4 regions of the Pantoea sp. AS142 genome follow, and region 1 is predicted to be linked to each of the others. Evidence: predicted binding sites of a transcription regulator. Region 1 holds the regulator's gene; each other region holds the start of a gene.
The links. Region 1 encodes CRP, which controls carbon source genes, mostly activating them, when cyclic AMP is high. Its sites were predicted from a motif close to ATGTGANNNNNNTCACAT; they were not measured.
Positions count from the first base shown of each region.

Region 2: a site for CRP is predicted at 1,790-1,807, ahead of deoC (deoxyribose-phosphate aldolase). Genes of this name have one in related genera too.
Region 3: a site for CRP is predicted at 2,118-2,135, ahead of WFO64_RS06165 (YfcZ/YiiS family protein). Genes of this name have one in related genera too.
Region 4: a site for CRP is predicted at 1,946-1,963, ahead of ompW (outer membrane protein OmpW). Genes of this name have one in related genera too.

Region 1 is NZ_JBBCMO010000006.1:198,800-202,995, reverse strand. Features, by position in the region: gene WFO64_RS13280 (YheU family protein) at 1-189, shown strand, start outside; gene WFO64_RS13275 (phosphoribulokinase) at 251-1,120, shown strand; gene WFO64_RS13270 (OsmC family protein) at 1,451-1,855, opposite strand; gene crp (cAMP-activated global transcriptional regulator CRP) at 2,159-2,791, shown strand; gene WFO64_RS13260 (YccS/YhfK family putative transporter) at 2,849-4,196, shown strand, end outside.
Region 2 is NZ_JBBCMO010000005.1:103,076-107,271, forward strand. Features, by position in the region: gene WFO64_RS11425 (patatin-like phospholipase family protein) at 1-956, shown strand, start outside; gene WFO64_RS11430 (TatD family hydrolase) at 953-1,750, shown strand; gene deoC (deoxyribose-phosphate aldolase) at 2,000-2,779, shown strand; gene deoA (thymidine phosphorylase) at 2,842-4,170, shown strand.
Region 3 is NZ_JBBCMO010000002.1:225,520-229,715, reverse strand. Features, by position in the region: gene fadJ (fatty acid oxidation complex subunit alpha FadJ) at 1-260, opposite strand, end outside; gene fadI (acetyl-CoA C-acyltransferase FadI) at 260-1,570, opposite strand; gene WFO64_RS06165 (YfcZ/YiiS family protein) at 1,729-2,025, opposite strand; gene fadL (long-chain fatty acid transporter FadL) at 2,384-3,667, shown strand; gene mlaA (phospholipid-binding lipoprotein MlaA) at 3,931-4,196, opposite strand, start outside.
Region 4 is NZ_JBBCMO010000007.1:176,261-180,456, reverse strand. Features, by position in the region: gene trpA (tryptophan synthase subunit alpha) at 1-678, shown strand, start outside; gene WFO64_RS14530 (BON domain-containing protein) at 828-1,142, shown strand; gene ompW (outer membrane protein OmpW) at 1,191-1,826, opposite strand; gene WFO64_RS14520 (YkgJ family cysteine cluster protein) at 2,077-2,493, shown strand; gene WFO64_RS14515 (YciC family protein) at 2,521-3,255, shown strand; gene WFO64_RS14510 (septation protein A) at 3,307-3,846, shown strand; gene yciA (acyl-CoA thioester hydrolase YciA) at 3,907-4,196, shown strand, end outside.

The DNA of each region.
Region 1 (4,196 bases):
GAGACCCTTGAAAATCTGATTGAAACCTTTGTGCTGCGCGAAGGCACGGACTATGGTGAGCAGGAGCGCAGCCTGCTGGATAAGGTAGCCGATGTGCGACGTCAGCTGGAAAGCGGTGAAGTGGTACTGGTGTGGTCGGAGCTGCACGAATCGGTCAATATCATGCCGCGCAAAGAATTTCGTGGCTGATGCACCCAACACCATTTCATGATAACAATGCCTGTCACCCGACCTCACAGGGAGCTTTTCTATGTCTGCACGTCATCCTATTATCGCGGTGACCGGTTCCAGCGGCGCAGGAACCACCACCACCAGCCTCGCGTTTCGTAAAATCTTTCAGCAACTCGACCTCAATGCAGCGGAGCTGGAAGGTGACAGCTTTCACCGCTTTACCCGCCCTGAAATGGATATGGCGATTCGTAAGGCGCGCGATTTAGGACGTCATGTCAGTTACTTCGGCCCCGAAGCCAATGATTTTGGCCTGCTGGAACAGAGCTTTAGAGAGTATGGTCACAGCGGACAGGGACAGGCGCGTAAATATCTGCACACCTACGATGAAGCGGTACCGTGGAATCAGGTGCCCGGCACCTTTACACCGTGGCAGCCGCTGCCGCAGGACACTGATATTCTCTTCTATGAAGGACTACATGGCGGCGTAGTGACGGCGCAGCATAACGTGGCGGAACAGGTTGATCTGCTGGTCGGCGTGGTGCCGATTGTTAACCTGGAGTGGATTCAGAAGCTGGTGCGGGACACCGGTGAACGCGGTCATTCACGTGAAGCGGTGATGGATTCAGTGGTGCGATCGATGGAAGATTATATCAACTTCATTACCCCACAGTTTTCACGCACCCATATCAACTTTCAGCGCGTCCCAACCGTGGATACCTCGAATCCGTTCGCCGCCCGTGCCATTCCGTCACTGGATGAGAGCTTTGTGGTGATTCACTTTCAGGCGGTGGAAGATATCGACTTCCCCTATCTGCTGGCAATGTTGCAGGGTTCGTTTATCTCGCACATTAATACGCTGGTGGTGCCGGGCGGCAAAATGGGTCTGGCGATGGAGTTGATTATGGGGCCGCTGGTGAAGCGGCTGATGGAAGGTAAACGCATTGAATAAAAGGTCAGAAAGGACCTCATCAGACTAATGCCAATGCCAATGCAGGGTGAGTCTTACAGCAGCGAAAAAGCTTAACACGTGGGGAACCGGGTCTGAGCAGGAAAGCGTCCTGCGCCAGGGGACAAAAACGCCGGGAGCGTTTTTGAACAACGCAAAGCGTTGGCCCGGCTACGGGCGCACCTCAGGGATGAGGTGCGTAATCGCGCGGACCGGAGCGGCCAGGGATTGGCTTAAGCGACGTTTCGATCTGACCCGGTTCACTGCGCAGGCACGGTCTTAAGACTACACGAATCCGTTTTTGCCATTGCCCCTAAAAAGCCCCTCCGACTATTACAGTTCGATCACTTCATAGCTGTGGGTAAGGGTGACGCCTTTACCCAGCATGATGGCAACAGAGCAATACTTTTCAGCAGAAAGATCCACTGCGCGTGAGACCGCTTTATCCTGGAGCGTTTTGCCACTCACAATAAAATGCAGGTTGATGTGCGTAAAGATTCGCGGCGTCTCTTCACGACGTTCTGAGGTCAGTTTTACTTCACAATCAGCCACATCGTTGCGGCCTTTTTGCAGAATTGATACTACGTCAATCGCGCTGCATCCACCCGCCGCCATCAGCACCATCTCCATTGGGCTGGGCGCTTTATCACCCGAATTTCCATCCATCAGTATCTGATGGCCGGATGAGGATTCTCCGAGAAATGTCAACCCTTCTACCCATTTCACTCTTGCCTGCATGATTTTTGCTCCGGAATACGCTGTTTTGTCGCCAGCGTACGCTTTCGCCAGGTAAACAGCAATCCAGAGAAATCCGCCTGTAGCTGAAGCGAGACAACAGAAGACAGTCGACAAAAGCTGTGCTACAAACAGTGCTGAAAATATTTTTCGTCACCCGATGGCGAAGCCGGGAAGAATGATGCGCACTGCGCCTGATGCGGCCCGAATGATTTCCTGAAATGGAAACGCTTAAAGCTTTCACCGCCTGACAGGGAAAACTGCCCCCTGTATTTTGGGCACGATTACAACAGAGGATAATAGCGAATGGTTCTCGGCAAACCGCAAACAGACCCTACACTCGAATGGTTCCTGTCCCATTGCCATATTCACAAGTATCCATCCAAAAGTACGCTGATTCATCAAGGTGAAAAAGCAGAAACGCTCTACTACATCGTGAAAGGTTCCGTCGCGGTTCTGATTAAAGATGAAGAAGGCAAAGAGATGATTCTTTCTTACCTGAATCAGGGCGATTTTATTGGTGAGCTTGGCCTGTTCGAAGAAGGCCAGGAGCGCAGCGCCTGGGTACGTGCGAAAAGCGCGTGTGAAGTGGCGGAGATTTCTTACAAAAAATTCCGTCAACTGATCCAGGTTAACCCCGATATCCTGATGCGACTCTCATCGCAGATGGCGCGTCGCCTTCAGGTGACGTCTGAAAAAGTAGGTAACCTCGCTTTCCTCGACGTGACCGGACGCATTGCACAGACCCTGCTTAACCTGGCGAAGCAGCCAGATGCCATGACGCATCCCGACGGCATGCAAATTAAAATCACTCGTCAGGAAATTGGTCAGATTGTTGGTTGTTCACGTGAAACCGTGGGCCGTATTTTGAAGATGCTTGAAGATCAGAACCTGATTTCCGCACACGGCAAAACCATCGTCGTTTACGGCACCCGCTAATTCCTGTCACCCACGGCGTGATGGCAACATCACGCCGTTATTGTTTGTGTTGAGCCGATGTGGCGTCGAATTATTTACCATCCTGAAGTTAACTATGCCTTGCGGCAAACGCTGGTGCTTTGTCTGCCTGTGGCGCTGGGCTGGCTGGCTGGCGACCTGCAAAAAGGTCTGCTGTTCTCGTTAGTGCCCGCCTGCTGCAATATCGCCGGGCTGGATACGCCGCATAAACGCTTCTTTAAACGTCTGATTGTTGGCGGCAGCTTGTTTGCCCTCGGCAGCTTTCTGATTCAGTGGCTCACCCTGCATGCTATTCCCCTGCCGCTGATCCTGTTCGCCATGCCATTGTTGCTCGGCGTCACCGGGGAGATCAGCCCGCTGCATGGTCGCCTGCTGCCCGGCACCCTTATCGCCGCCATCTTTACCCTGAGCCTGATTGGCCGCATGCCAATCTATGTTCCCCCATTGCTCTATATCGGCGGCACGTTATGGTATGGGCTGTTTAACTGGTTCTGGTTCTGGCTGTGGAAAGAGCAGCCGATGCGCGAAAGCCTGAGCCTGATCTACCGTGAACTGGCTAACTATTGTGACGCCAAATATACCCTGCTGACGCAGCTGACCGATCCGGAAAAGGCGCTACCGCCGCTGCTGGCTCGCCAGCAGAAAGTGGTCGACCTCATCACCACCTGTTATCAGCAGATGCATATGCTGTCGGCAAGCCGCGATCACAGTCATAAACGGCTGACGCGCGCCTTTCAGGTGGCGCTGGATTTGCAGGAGCATATCTCAGTCAGCCTCCATCGGCCGGAAGAGGTGCAGAAGCTGGTCGAGCAGAGCCATGCCGAAGCGGTGATCCGCTGGAATGCCAAAACTATCTCGGCCCGACTGCGGGTGCTGGCGGATAACATTCTCTATCACCAGTTACCCGATCGCTTTGCGATGGATAAACAGCTCGGCGCGCTGGAGAAGATCACCCATCAGCATCCCGACAATCCGGTGGGTAACTTCTGCCTCTACCACTTCAACCGTATCGCGCGGGTGCTGCGCACGCAGAAACCGCTTTATCAGCGCGATCTGATGGCCGACCGTCAGCGCCGACTGCCGCTGTTACCGGCGCTGCGCAGTTACCTCTCGTTTCGCTCGTCGGCACTGCGCACGGCGGGTCGCTTTGCGGTGATGTTGATGCTGGGCAGCGCGCTGGCGCTGTTCTTCAACATCCCCAAACCCTACTGGATCCTGATGACCATTATGTTCGTCAGCCAGAACGGCTATAGCGCCACCCGTGTCCGCATTCAGCACCGGGCGCTGGGCACCTTTGCGGGGCTGGTGATCGCGGCCGCCACGCTACGCCTGGCGGTGCCGGAATCGCTGGTGCTGCTGACCATGCTGGCGATAACGTTCATCAGCT
Region 2 (4,196 bases), on a different contig from region 1:
GTCAGCGCGGCATTTTCACCGCAGGCGTATTAGATGAATTCCAGCGTGCACGATTCAATCCTTTTCAGTTGATGCTCGGCACTTCTGCCGGCGCACAAAATCTCTCTGCCTTTATCTGTGGCCAGCCTGGCTATGCCCGTCGTGTCATTACCCGCTATACCACCAGTAAGCTCTTTTTTGATCCGCTGCGCTTTGTGCGTGGGGGCAATCTGATTGATCTCGACTGGCTGATCGATATCACCCGCACTGAATTTCCGCTGGCAATGAGCAGCGCGGAACAGTGGTTCTCTAGTGGCCGCGAATTTTATATGTGTGCCTGCCGCAGCGACGACTACACACCCGGTTATTTCAACCCCACCGCCGACAACTGGTTGGATCTGATTAAAGCCTCCAGTGCCATTCCCGGTTTTTACCGGCTGGGGGTCAATCTGGAAGGGATCAGTTATCTCGATGGGGGCATCAGCGATGCGATTCCGGTGCGTGAAGCCGCCCGCCGCGGTGCCGATACCATTGTCGTGATCCGCACGGTGCCATCGCAGATGTTCTATACCCCAAAATGGTTTAAACGGATGGAGCGGTGGATCAGCACCGGGGCACTGCAGCCGATGATTAACGTGCTGAATAAGCATGAACAGAGCTATCGGGAAATTCAGCAGTTCATTGAGAATCCCCCCGATGATTTGCGCATTATTGAAATCTTTCCGCCGCATGCACTGGCCAGCAGTGCGTTGGGTAGCCGCATCACCTCGCTGAATCAGGATTATCATCTGGGACGGCGCTGCGGTCGCTATTTCCTCGCCACGCTGGGCCAGTGGCTGATCGATGCAGAACCAATGACCTCAGCGCGCATCGTCAGGCCGCCAGCGCCGGTAGCCAACGCATTCGATACCCGACAGATCATCACGCCGCCGCTGGCGGACAATGATGCTGATTACGATAAAGGATCGCTGGCATGACGTTTATTGACACACACTGCCACTTTGATTTTCCCCCGTTTGAAGGGGATATTCCTGCCAGCCTGGCGCGCGCTGCTGAGGCTGGCGTGGAAAAGATCATCGTCCCGGCAATCGATGCCAGCCGCTTCGGGCGGGTCTGTGCGCTGGCAGCGGCACATCCGGCGCTCTATGCTGCGCTGGGGCTCCATCCGATCGTGATCGAAAATCATCAGGAGATGCACCTCGACCAGCTGGAAACCCTACTGCAACAGCGACCGCGTAAGCTGGTGGCGATCGGCGAGATCGGGCTGGACCTCTATCGCGACGACCCGCAGTTTGATAAGCAGCAACGCTTTCTTGAGGCGCAGCTTAAACTGGCAAAGCGTTATCAGCTGCCGGTGATCCTGCATTCGCGCCGAACCCATGACAAGCTGGCGCAGATTCTGCGTCGTCATGATCTGCCACGTCGTGGCGTGGTGCATGGTTTCGCCGGGAGCCTGCAGCAGGCGCAGGCCTTTGTTAAGCTGGGTTATGCGATTGGCATCGGCGGCACCATTACCTATGAACGCGCCAGCAAAACCCGTCAGACCGTGGCACAGCTGCCGCTCTCTTCGCTGCTGCTGGAAACCGACGCACCCGACATGCCGTTGCAGGGCTTTCAGGGCCAGCCAAACCGTCCAGAGCGGGCGCGTCAGGTGTGGGAAGTACTGTGCAGTCTGCGTGAAGAGTCACCTGATAAAATTGCCGATGCGCTGTGGCACAACAGCCAGCAATTGTTTCAGCTCAATCCCGCTTTCCCGGCGCGACGTAACTGACTGGCCCTATCCCGGGCGATCTACACCGATTACGCCTTAATGTGATAATGTTAACATTGCGCTGGCTGGCCTATAATGGCCAGCAGATAGTGTCATATGTGACATTAGTCACAGTGTCCGTGGTATTATTTCACTAATCTCTTATTCTTATGTGACTTCTCGCGCATAATAGGCCGCTTCACAGTGTTATTATTATAACATTCCGCCGGCGAGCCGGTGGGTTAGCACCCCGATTCCCTGGAGAGCCTCATGACTGATATCAAGCACCTTGCCCTGCGTGCCCTGAAACTGATGGATTTAACCACCCTGAATGACGACGACACCGACGCCAAAGTGGTCGCCCTGTGTCATCAGGCCAAATCCCCGGCAGGCAACACCGCCGCCATCTGTATCTATCCACGTTTTATTCCGATTGCACGTAAAACGCTGCGTGAACAGGGTACCCCGGAGATCCGCATCGCCACGGTGACTAACTTCCCGCACGGCAATGACGACATCGACATTGCGCTGGCAGAAACCCGCGCCGCCATCGCCTACGGTGCTGATGAAGTGGATGTGGTGTTCCCGTATCGCGCGCTGATCGCTGGTAACAGCCAGGTCGGTTTCGATCTGGTGAAAGCCTGTAAAACTGCCTGTGCCGAAGCGGACGTGCTGCTGAAAGTGATCATCGAAACCGGTAAACTCAAGCAGGAAGCGCTGATCCGTCAGGCCTCTGAAATGGCTATTGATGCCGGTGCCGATTTCATCAAAACCTCAACCGGTAAAGTGCCGGTTAACGCCACGCCTGAAGTTGCGCAGATCATGATGAACGTGATCCGTGATAAAGGCGTCAGTCAACAGGTTGGCTTTAAACCTGCGGGCGGCGTGCGCACCGCTAAGGATGCCGCGATCTATCTGCAAATGGCGGAAGAGACGCTGGGTGTCGAATGGGCCGATGCGCGTCATTTCCGTTTTGGTGCATCCAGCTTGCTGGCGAGCCTGCTTAATACCCTGGGTCATGACAGCGACACCAGCAAAGCGGGTTACTGATCCCTCAGGCGGTCGCTGACCGTCTGTTCCCCATCCTGATTTCCCTGAACCAGGGGGCGACTTTGTTTCTGCCACAAGAAATTATTCGCAAAAAACGTGACGGCCATGCGCTGACTGAAGAGGAGATTCGCTTCTTCGTCAACGGTGTGCGTGATAACACCGTCTCGGAAGGTCAGATTGCCGCGCTGGCGATGACCATCTATTTCCACGACCTGACGCTGCCTGAGCGGGTCGCGCTGACCATGGCGATGCGTGATTCCGGTACGGTGCTTAACTGGAAGTCACTCAACCTTAATGGACCGCTGGTGGATAAGCACTCGACCGGCGGTGTCGGCGATGTCACTTCGCTGATGTTAGGGCCGATGGTCGCCGCCTGTGGCGGATATGTGCCGATGATCTCTGGTCGTGGCCTGGGCCATACTGGCGGCACGCTGGATAAACTGGAAGCGATTCCGGGCTTCGAGATCTTCCCCAGCGATGACCGTTTCCGCGAGATAATCAGGCAGGTCGGTGTGGCGATTATCGGTCAGACCCACTCGCTAGCCCCGGCGGATAAGCGCTTCTACGCCACGCGTGACATCACCGCCACCGTCGATTCCATTCCACTGATTACCGCCTCTATTCTTGCGAAGAAGCTGGCAGAAGGGCTGGATGCGCTGGTGATGGATGTCAAAGTGGGTTCCGGTGCATTTATGCCAACCTATGAAGCGTCAGAAAGTCTGGCGCAGTCGATTGTTGGCGTTGCCAGCGGCGCAGGCTGCCGGACGACCGCACTGCTGACTGATATGAATCAGGTTCTCGCCTCTTCAGCCGGTAACGCGCTGGAAGTGCGAGAAGCGGTGCGCTTCCTCACTGGTGAACAGCGCAATCCGCGCCTGCTGGAAGTGACGCTGGCGCTCTGCAGCGAAATGCTGATCTCCGGCCAACTGGCCGCCAGCGATACCGACGCGCGTCAAAAGCTGATGATGGTGCTGGATAACGGCAAGGCTGCCGACGTGTTTGGTCGCATGATCGCCGCCCAGCAGGGACCCGCTGATTTCGTTGAACGCTATGACACTTATCTGCCCGCGCCAATGCTGAGCAAACCGGTCTATGCCGACCAGCCAGGTATCGTCAGTAGCATGGATACTCGTGCGTTGGGTCTGGCTGTGGTGGCAATGGGGGGCGGGCGTCAGCGTGCCAGCGACAGCATTGACTATAGCGTCGGCCTGAGCGAGATGATCACGCTGGGCGAACGTGCCGATGCGCAGCGTCCGCTGGCGATCATTCACGCCAATAGTGAAGACAAATGGCAGCAGGCCGCCGCTGCGGTCAAAGCCGCGCTGGTGCTGGGTGATTCCGCCCCGGCTGAGATGCCGGTTGTCTATCGCCGTGTGAGCGCTATCAGCTAACTGACCAGTAACCGGTGCCAGCCGCG
Region 3 (4,196 bases), on a different contig from region 1:
TTTGCCAGTGCTTCGGCTTCCTGTGCGCTCTGACAGCGATCAATCATGCTGATATCCGCGCCCGCGATAAAGTTGTCAGCTTTACCGGAAATCAACACCAGGCCAGCCAGTTGCGGGTCGCGCCGCGCTTCCGCAATGATGGCGGTGATCTGCCCGGCAAACTCCGCTTTCAGGGTGTTCATCCTCTCGCCGGGTACATCAATAGTAATGATGCCGACATGATCCAGTCGCATCTTCAGATGAAAAGCATTCTGCTCCATTATTCGGCCTCCAGAACCATTGCCGCACCCAGACCACCCGCCGCGCAGGCTGTGACCAGTCCTAACCCACCACCGCGACGGCGTAATTCATTCAGCGTCTGGGTGATCATGCGCGCGCCCGTAGCGGCAAAAGGATGACCATAGGCGATTGAACCGCCCAGTACGTTAAAACGCTCCTCGTTCACTTCGCCCAGCGCATGTGGACGGTTCAGCACCTCACGGGCAAAGCGCTCGTCGCGAAACAGTTGCAGGTTGCTCAGCGTCTGGGCAGCAAAAGCTTCATGCATATCAATCAGCGTCAGATCGGCCAGGGTAATGCCGGCACGATCGAGTGCCAGCGGTGAGGCGTAAGCCGGGCCCAATAACATATCCTGCTGCACACCAATGGCGGTAAAGGCGTAGCTGCGGAGATAGCCCAGCGGCCTGACGCCCAGTTCGCAGGCGCGTCCTTCGCGCATCAGAATGACTGCGGCAGCGCCATCGGTGAGTGGCGTGCTGTTGGCCGCGGTGACGCTGCCGTGCTGGCGATCAAACGCCGGCCGCAGTCGGGCGTAATCTTCCGCTTTAGCGTTCATACGCACGTTATTGTCCTGATCGAGGGTATTTTTCCACGGCGGTATAAATGCCGCCATCACTTCCTGATTCAGTACCCCGGATTGCCAGGCTCTGGCGGCATGCTGATGGGAGCGCAGCGCCAGCGCATCCTGTGCTTCACGGGTGATACCATGACTCTTCGCCATCTGCTCCGCCGTGTCGCCCATGCGCAGGCCCGTCGAATACTCCGCCACCGCCGGGGGAACCGGCAGCAAATCGCGCGGACGCAGATGTCGCAGGATCTGCAGTTTTTGTCCAAGGCTGCGGGCTTTATTGAGATCCACCAGCGCACGGGCCAGCGTTTTACTGACCCCAATCGGCAGCACTGACGAGGAGTCCGCACCACCGGCGATGCCAGCAGAAATAGTGCCAGCCAGCAGACTTTCTGCCACATTCGCCACTGCCTGAAAACTGGTGGCGCAGGCACGGCTGACGCTGTAGGCGTCGGTATGCACATCAAGTCCGCTGCTTAATACAATTTCACGCGCAATGTTCGGCGCTTCCGGCATTTGTACCACCTGCCCAAAGACCAGTTGTTCGATCACGTCAGGCGGCAGTTCACTGCGCGCCATTAATTCGCTGACTACCATGCGTCCCAACTCAATGGCCGGGATGCCATGAAAGCCGGTCGCCTGGCGCAAAAAAGGGGTGCGTAACCCATGGGTTATTGCGATGCGTTCACCATCACGCGTCAGCAGCGGCTGCGCTTTGCTCATTGTTCTCACCTGTGGCTGGGACTGTGGCATCATTGCCTAAAGAGGTCTGACCTGATCAGTGTTAACCACAAGCGGTTGAGCCGCCAATGCCGGAAAGGAAAAAGTGCGAAGGGAAACACGAAAATGAAAAACGCCGCATCGAAGCGGCGTAGTCGGACTTAACGCAAACCGAGCTGAAAAATCATGGTTTCAGCCTGGCAGCTGAACGTGAAATCGATATCCAGCTGCACACCCTGATTCACTTCGCTGAAGCGTGATTCAATCATGCAGGGTTCTGATTCAACCTCGCGGACACGTTCGGTCAGCTGCGCTAATTTAGCTTCAGCATCGGCACGCTGAGCAAACCACTCCGACCAGCTGGCAGTGCAATCGGTGTTATCCATTACCGTGCCTACATCAACACAACAACAGGCTGCGGTTTCGGTCGCACTGCATTTTTTAATGGCATCAGTCATTTCATTCTCCTGACCAGCAATCTGGTGGTTTGAGCGATTTTATGCCCGGAATTTTACCTGCTCGCTTAAAGATGCGCCACGCACATGGCGCTAAGTGACGAATATCACAATAAAAATTGATCCAGAACAAACTGGAATGGGTATGCTGTGCAGAATCAGGTCCGTTTTGTTATGCAGATCGAATTTTAAGCGATCAAACCTGAAATATTTTAAAAACAATATTGCAACTTGCACACAGGTCGGACCTATACTCTCCGCACTGGTCTGATATGTGCGCTTTACATCAGTCCCTACAATCCGCCGTCCTTTGTTACGCGACGTTATAGCGTTAAATAATAATTCATATGAGGTTGTGGTCATGAACCATAAAAACCTGTTTGCAAAGTCAGCCGTGGCGGCTGCAGTGGCGCTTGTCTCTTCACACGTTTACGCAGCTGGGTTTCAGTTAAATGAATTCTCTACGATTGGTTTAGGTCGCGCATATTCAGGCGAAGGGGCAATGGGCGATACGGCAGCATCAGCCAGCCGTAACCCGGCGACAATGGCATTAATGGATCGCCCGGAATTTTCCATTGGGGCGGTTTATATTGCGCCGGATGTAAACATCAGTGGTCGCAGTCCCAGCGGACGCAGCCTGGATGCCGATAATATTGCCCCGAATCAGTGGGTTCCCAATATTCATTACGTCCAGCCCATCAACGATCAGTGGTGGATTGGTGCGTCTGCAACGTCAAACTATGGCTTAGCAACAGAGTTTAATAATGGCTATACCGCAGGGGGTTACGGCGGTAAAACCGACCTGGTGACCGGCAATTTTAATCTCAGCACCGCCTGGCGTTTTAATGAACATTTTAGTGCTGGTGTCGGTTTTGATGCGGTTTACGCCAAAGCCAAAATTGAACGCTATGCCGGTGAGTCCGGCGCGAGGCTGGGGGTTCCGGCTGATACGCAGGTTGCCCATCTGAAAGGCGATGAGTGGGGCTACGGCTGGAATGCCGGCATCCTTTATGAAGTGGATGACAATAACCGCTTTGGCTTTACCTATCGTTCGGAAGTGAAAGTCGACTTTGATGGCGATTACAAAAGTAGCCTTTCTTCCCGGCTGAATGCGGTGAATAACCCGGAAGTGTCAGGTATACCTTTTGGCACCAATGGCACCACCGTTCCAGGCGCGTTAACCCTGAATCTGCCAGAGATGTGGGAAGTGTCGGGCTGGCATAGAGTGGCACCGCAGTGGGCGGTTCACTACAGTATGGCTTACACCAGCTGGAGCCAGTTCCAGGAGCTGAAAGCCACGGGCGCTAACGGTCAGACGCTATTTTATAAAGACGAAAGCTTCCATGACGCTTACCGCATTGCACTGGGCACGACCTATTCCTACGACAAGAACTGGACGTTCCGTACCGGTATTGCGTTTGATGATAGCCCGGTACCGGCCGATAAGCGTTCTATCTCCATCCCTGATCAGGATCGTTTATGGCTGAGTGCCGGGACATCCTATGCGTTCAACGATGATGCTTCCGTCGATTTGGGCATCTCTTATATGCACGGACAGAAAGTGACGGTAAAAGAAGGCCCCTATACCTTTACCTCTGAAGGTAAGGCCTGGCTCTACGGCGCGAACTTTAACTATAAGTTCTGATTGGATGGCGAGCTCAAAAAAGGCGACTCAGGTGAGTCGCCTTTTTTACTGGCCGTGGTTGAATCTGCACCGGTTAGCGATGAGACGGACGCTGTCCAGAGAACAGGGTCAGATCAGGCAGATGCACAACAGCCAGCCCTCGCCGCGATGCTTTCGGACTCTTTACCTGTAACCGTCGTTTTAAGCTTATTTATTGCGGCCAGACCTGGTTTGCAGGTTTCTGCGGTCTGACAAGGCGCGCCGCACAATCTGGATTTCTGCACTTATTGAGCGTCGATATCCTTCAGGTCATCCTGAATCGCTGCCGCGTTTGGATTTTCTTCCGGCTTGAGCTTGCCGCCACGCGCCAGGAAGTCGTGACGCTGGAAGTAGGCGTTACGGATAAAGGCATACGGATCGCTCTGCTGTTTCAGGATCGCATCGGAATCCAGCAACTGCGCGCGGGTCTCGATCCCTTCTAGCGTCCATTTACCGATCGACATCGGCCAGGTCAACCAGCCGAGGATCGGATAGAGCGTATCAACGTAGT
Region 4 (4,196 bases), on a different contig from region 1:
GGTGGCGCGGATGCGCTGGAGCTGGGTATTCCCTTCTCCGATCCTCTGGCGGATGGCCCGACCATCCAGAACGCGACGTTGCGCGCCTTTGCGGCAGGCACCAGCATCAGCCAGTGTTTTGAAATGCTGGCGACTATCCGCCGTAAATATCCTGATCTGCCGATTGGATTGCTGATGTACGCCAATCTGGTCTTCACCAACGGCGTGGATGCGTTCTATGCCCGATGTGCTGAAGCGGGTGTGGATTCGGTGCTGGTGGCGGATGTGCCGGTGGAAGAGTCTGCGCCCTTCCGTCAGGCAGCCCTGCGTTATGGCGTAGCGCCTATCTTTATATGCCCGCCTAATGCCAGCGATGAGCTGCTGCGTGAGATCGCTTCGCATGGTCGGGGTTACACCTATCTGCTGTCGCGCGCTGGTGTCACCGGCGCTGAAAACCGTGCCAGCCTGCCGTTGCAGCATCTGATCGACAAGCTGCGTGAAAACCACGCGGCCCCGCCGCTGCAGGGCTTTGGTATCTCGGAGCCTGAACAGGTTAAGGAAGCAATTTCTGCGGGTGCAGCGGGCGCAATTTCAGGATCGGCGATTGTCCGAATCATTGAAAAACATCACGCAGAACCTGAGGTGATGCTGAGTGAACTGAAGAATTTTGTCAGCCGTCTCAAAGCTGCCAGCCGTTAATGCTGCCAACATGCCTTATCGCGCGATAAGGCATGATTTGTTTCCTTTTTTTTGATTCCGCTATTTGCCCTTTTTGCAATATCTGCACCACAATGACAATGCGCCGTTACGGTAACGCCGCATAAATTTTGTGACAGGGAGAGAATGCAATGAAATTCGTTAAACTGCTGACAGGTGCTGTACTGGCGGGCGTGGTTGCGCTGACACTGAGCGCCTGTGCGCCAACCTCAACCAAAGAGGGAACCGGTGGCTACATTGATGACACCGTGGTGACCACAAAAGTTAAAGGTGAACTGCTGAAAGATGACTCGCTGAAATCAACTGAAATCAACGTAGAAACCTTTAAAGGTAAAGTTCAGCTGAGCGGTTTTGTTTCATCACCACAGATGGCTAATCATGCCGTTCAGGTTACGCGCAGCGTGCCGGGCGTGAAGTCCGTGGTAAACAATATGCAGATCAAATAATGTCTTAACAGACAAAAAAAGGCCGCTGATTTAGCGGCCTTTTTCTCATCAGAAACGGTAACCCGCGCCAAAGAAGAACACCCAGGGGTCGATACGCATATTGATGTTCTGCTGTTCGCCACCCGCTTTAAACTTCACTTCGGTATCAATATCCATGTACCACACCGAGGCATTCAGCATCCAGTCGCGGTTAATCTGGTAATCCAGACCGACCTGACCCGCTACACCCCAGGAATCCTTGACGCTGAGATCGGTCAGGCCCGCATCGCGGCCCGTTTGATTGAAATCGGCATCGTAAAAGGTGGTGTAGTTGATACCCACGCCTACGTAAGGACGCGCCTTGCTTTTGCTGTCAAAGAAGTAGTACTGCGCCATCAGCGTCGGCGGTAACTGGCGCACTGTGGCCAGTGTGCCGGTCGGGCCCAGGCCCACTTTGTGACGGAAAGGTGTGGCGGCCAGTAATTCGACACCAATGTTGTCCGTTGCCATATACGTAAAGGTGAGGCCCAACTGCGTGTCGTTGGATGCGCTGAACTCGCCCATCCCTAACACATTATCGGAACCCTCGGTGGGCCGGACGGTGGCACTGCCCGCACGCATAAAGAAGTCGCCCGCTTCGTGGGCCATCGACAGCTGGGGGAAAGCCAGAGCCAGCAGCATCGCGCATTTTGCCAGTTTCATCATCACTCCTTTGCTTAATGTTAATGTCGCAAACGTCATCGCTTTTTTGCTGGCAAATATTTAACGTGATTTACAGAAAATTGCACTCTGTACCCTTTAGATAAATTACTTAAAAAACAATGAATTGATTTAGATCAATTTCGACGCATGCTGGCGCCGCAAAATTCCCCTTGCTGAATAATTTCGCCGGGCCTATTTTGCTTATCTTCTCTGGTGATTTTGGTTCGATGCCCTGGGAGGGGCGGGTGATCAAATGAGTGAAATATCTAACCCTTGTGTCAGCTGTGGCGCCTGCTGCGCCCATTTCCGCGTCTCATTTTACTGGGCTGAAGCCGATGATGCAGGCGGCCCTGTGCCGACCGCATTAACCGAACCGCTCAGCCTGTTAATGCGCAATATGCGGGGTACGAACGATCGCGCGCCCCGCTGCGTGGCTCTCGAGGGCAATATTGGGGGCTGTGTCTCCTGCGGAATTTATGAACAACGTCCGACGCCCTGTCGGGAATTTTCGATGTCGGGCGAAGGGGGTATCCACAATGAAGCCTGCGATCGCGCCCGCGCCCGGTATGGTCTTCCCGCCCTTTTTTCTCCCTCTTTACCTGTCATGACAGAAAGTTATGCCACAGCGGGTGCCCGCGAGCAGCCAGAACATGTACAATCGCCGGGTTGATTAACCCGGTTCTTCCAAGGAGTGTACATGTCTATCACGGCAAGCTCGTTATACCGTGACACAGGAAATTTTGCGCGACATCAACTGGCTACATTGCTGTTGATGTCGCTGCTGACCGCTTTTATCACCGTCATGCTGGTGCATGTGCTGACGCCGGGTGCCGATCAGATGGCCCTCCTGCAGCAAGGTGACGATAGCGCCAGTTCGTTGTTTGAGATAGTGCAGAATATGTCTCCGGAACAGCAGCAGGTATTGCTGCGTGCCTCTGCGGCCAGCACTTTTGCTGCGCTGATGGGTAATACGCTGCTGCTTGGCGGAATGCTCTATCTGATCCCGATGGTCTCTTCCGGCCAGCGTGTGAGTGCGTTGCGTGCCATTGGTGCGTCCGCGCCGCTGTTGCCAAAGCTGTTACTGCTCACCTTCCTGATGACGCTGGTGGCGCAACTGGGCTTTATGGTGCTGGTGGTGCCAGGCATTATACTGACGATTCTGCTGTCACTGGCACCGGTGATGGTGGCCAGTGAAAAAATGGGTGTCTTTGCTGCCATGCGGGCCAGCATGCGGATGGCGTGGAAGAATGTGAAGCTGATTGCACCTGCCATTCTACTCTGGCTGCTGGCCAAAGTGGTGGTGATGCTGTTCTTCTCTTCGCTGACGGTATTACCGCTCAATGTCTCGTCGGTGATTTTCACCGCGGCAGGGAATGTGGTTTCGGCAATGTTGATCATCTATCTTTATCGGCTCTATATGCTGTTACGTTGATTGTCGGTGTGCCTTCGGGCACATTCGCAGCCAACTCTGAATGGAAAAACTATGAAGCAGCTACTCGACTTTCTCCCCCTGGTGGTCTTTTTCATCTTCTACAAGCTGTATGACATTTTTGTTGCCTCTGGCGCATTGATTGTCGCCACTGGCCTGGCCCTGGTCGTCAGCTGGGTGCTCTATCGAAAGCTGGAAAAAATGACGATTTTCACCTTTGTACTGGTGGCCGTCTTTGGCACCCTGACGCTGGTGTTCCACAACGATGAGTTCATTAAGTGGAAAGTCACGGTCATCTACAGCCTGTTTGCCGCAGCCCTGCTCTACAGCCAGTGGTTTATGCAGCAAACGCTGATTCAGCGCATGCTCGGCAAAGAGCTTCAGCTGCCTGACGCGGTCTGGCGTCGGCTAAACATCGCCTGGGCGCTGTTTTTTCTGATTTGCGGCCTGGTGAATATCTATGTCGCCTTTTGGTTATCTCAGGCGTTTTGGGTTAACTTTAAAGTGTTCGGTCTCTCCGGTCTGACCTTACTGTTTACCCTGCTTAGCGGGCTTTACATCTGGCGACAGATGCCGCAGCAGGAACAAAAATAATTACTCTGCCCGGTACGCCGGGCATTTTTTTAGCATTTACCTGCATAAAAAGTGGACGCGATGGGCGAAAAACATAAATTGCCGCAAGGCGAAATGGTGCTGCGTACGCTCGCCATGCCAGCAGACACCAACGCCAACGGCGATATTTTTGGTGGCTGGCTGATGTCACAGATGGACATGGGCGGCGCTATCCTGGCGAAAGAGATCGCTGAAGGGCGCGTTGTGACGGTGCGTGTTGACGGCATGTCATTTCTGAAGCCGGTGGCGGTGGGCGATGTAGTGAGCTGCCATGCGAGCTGTATCCGTACCGGCAACAGTTCCATGACGATTAACGTTGAAGTGTGGATTAA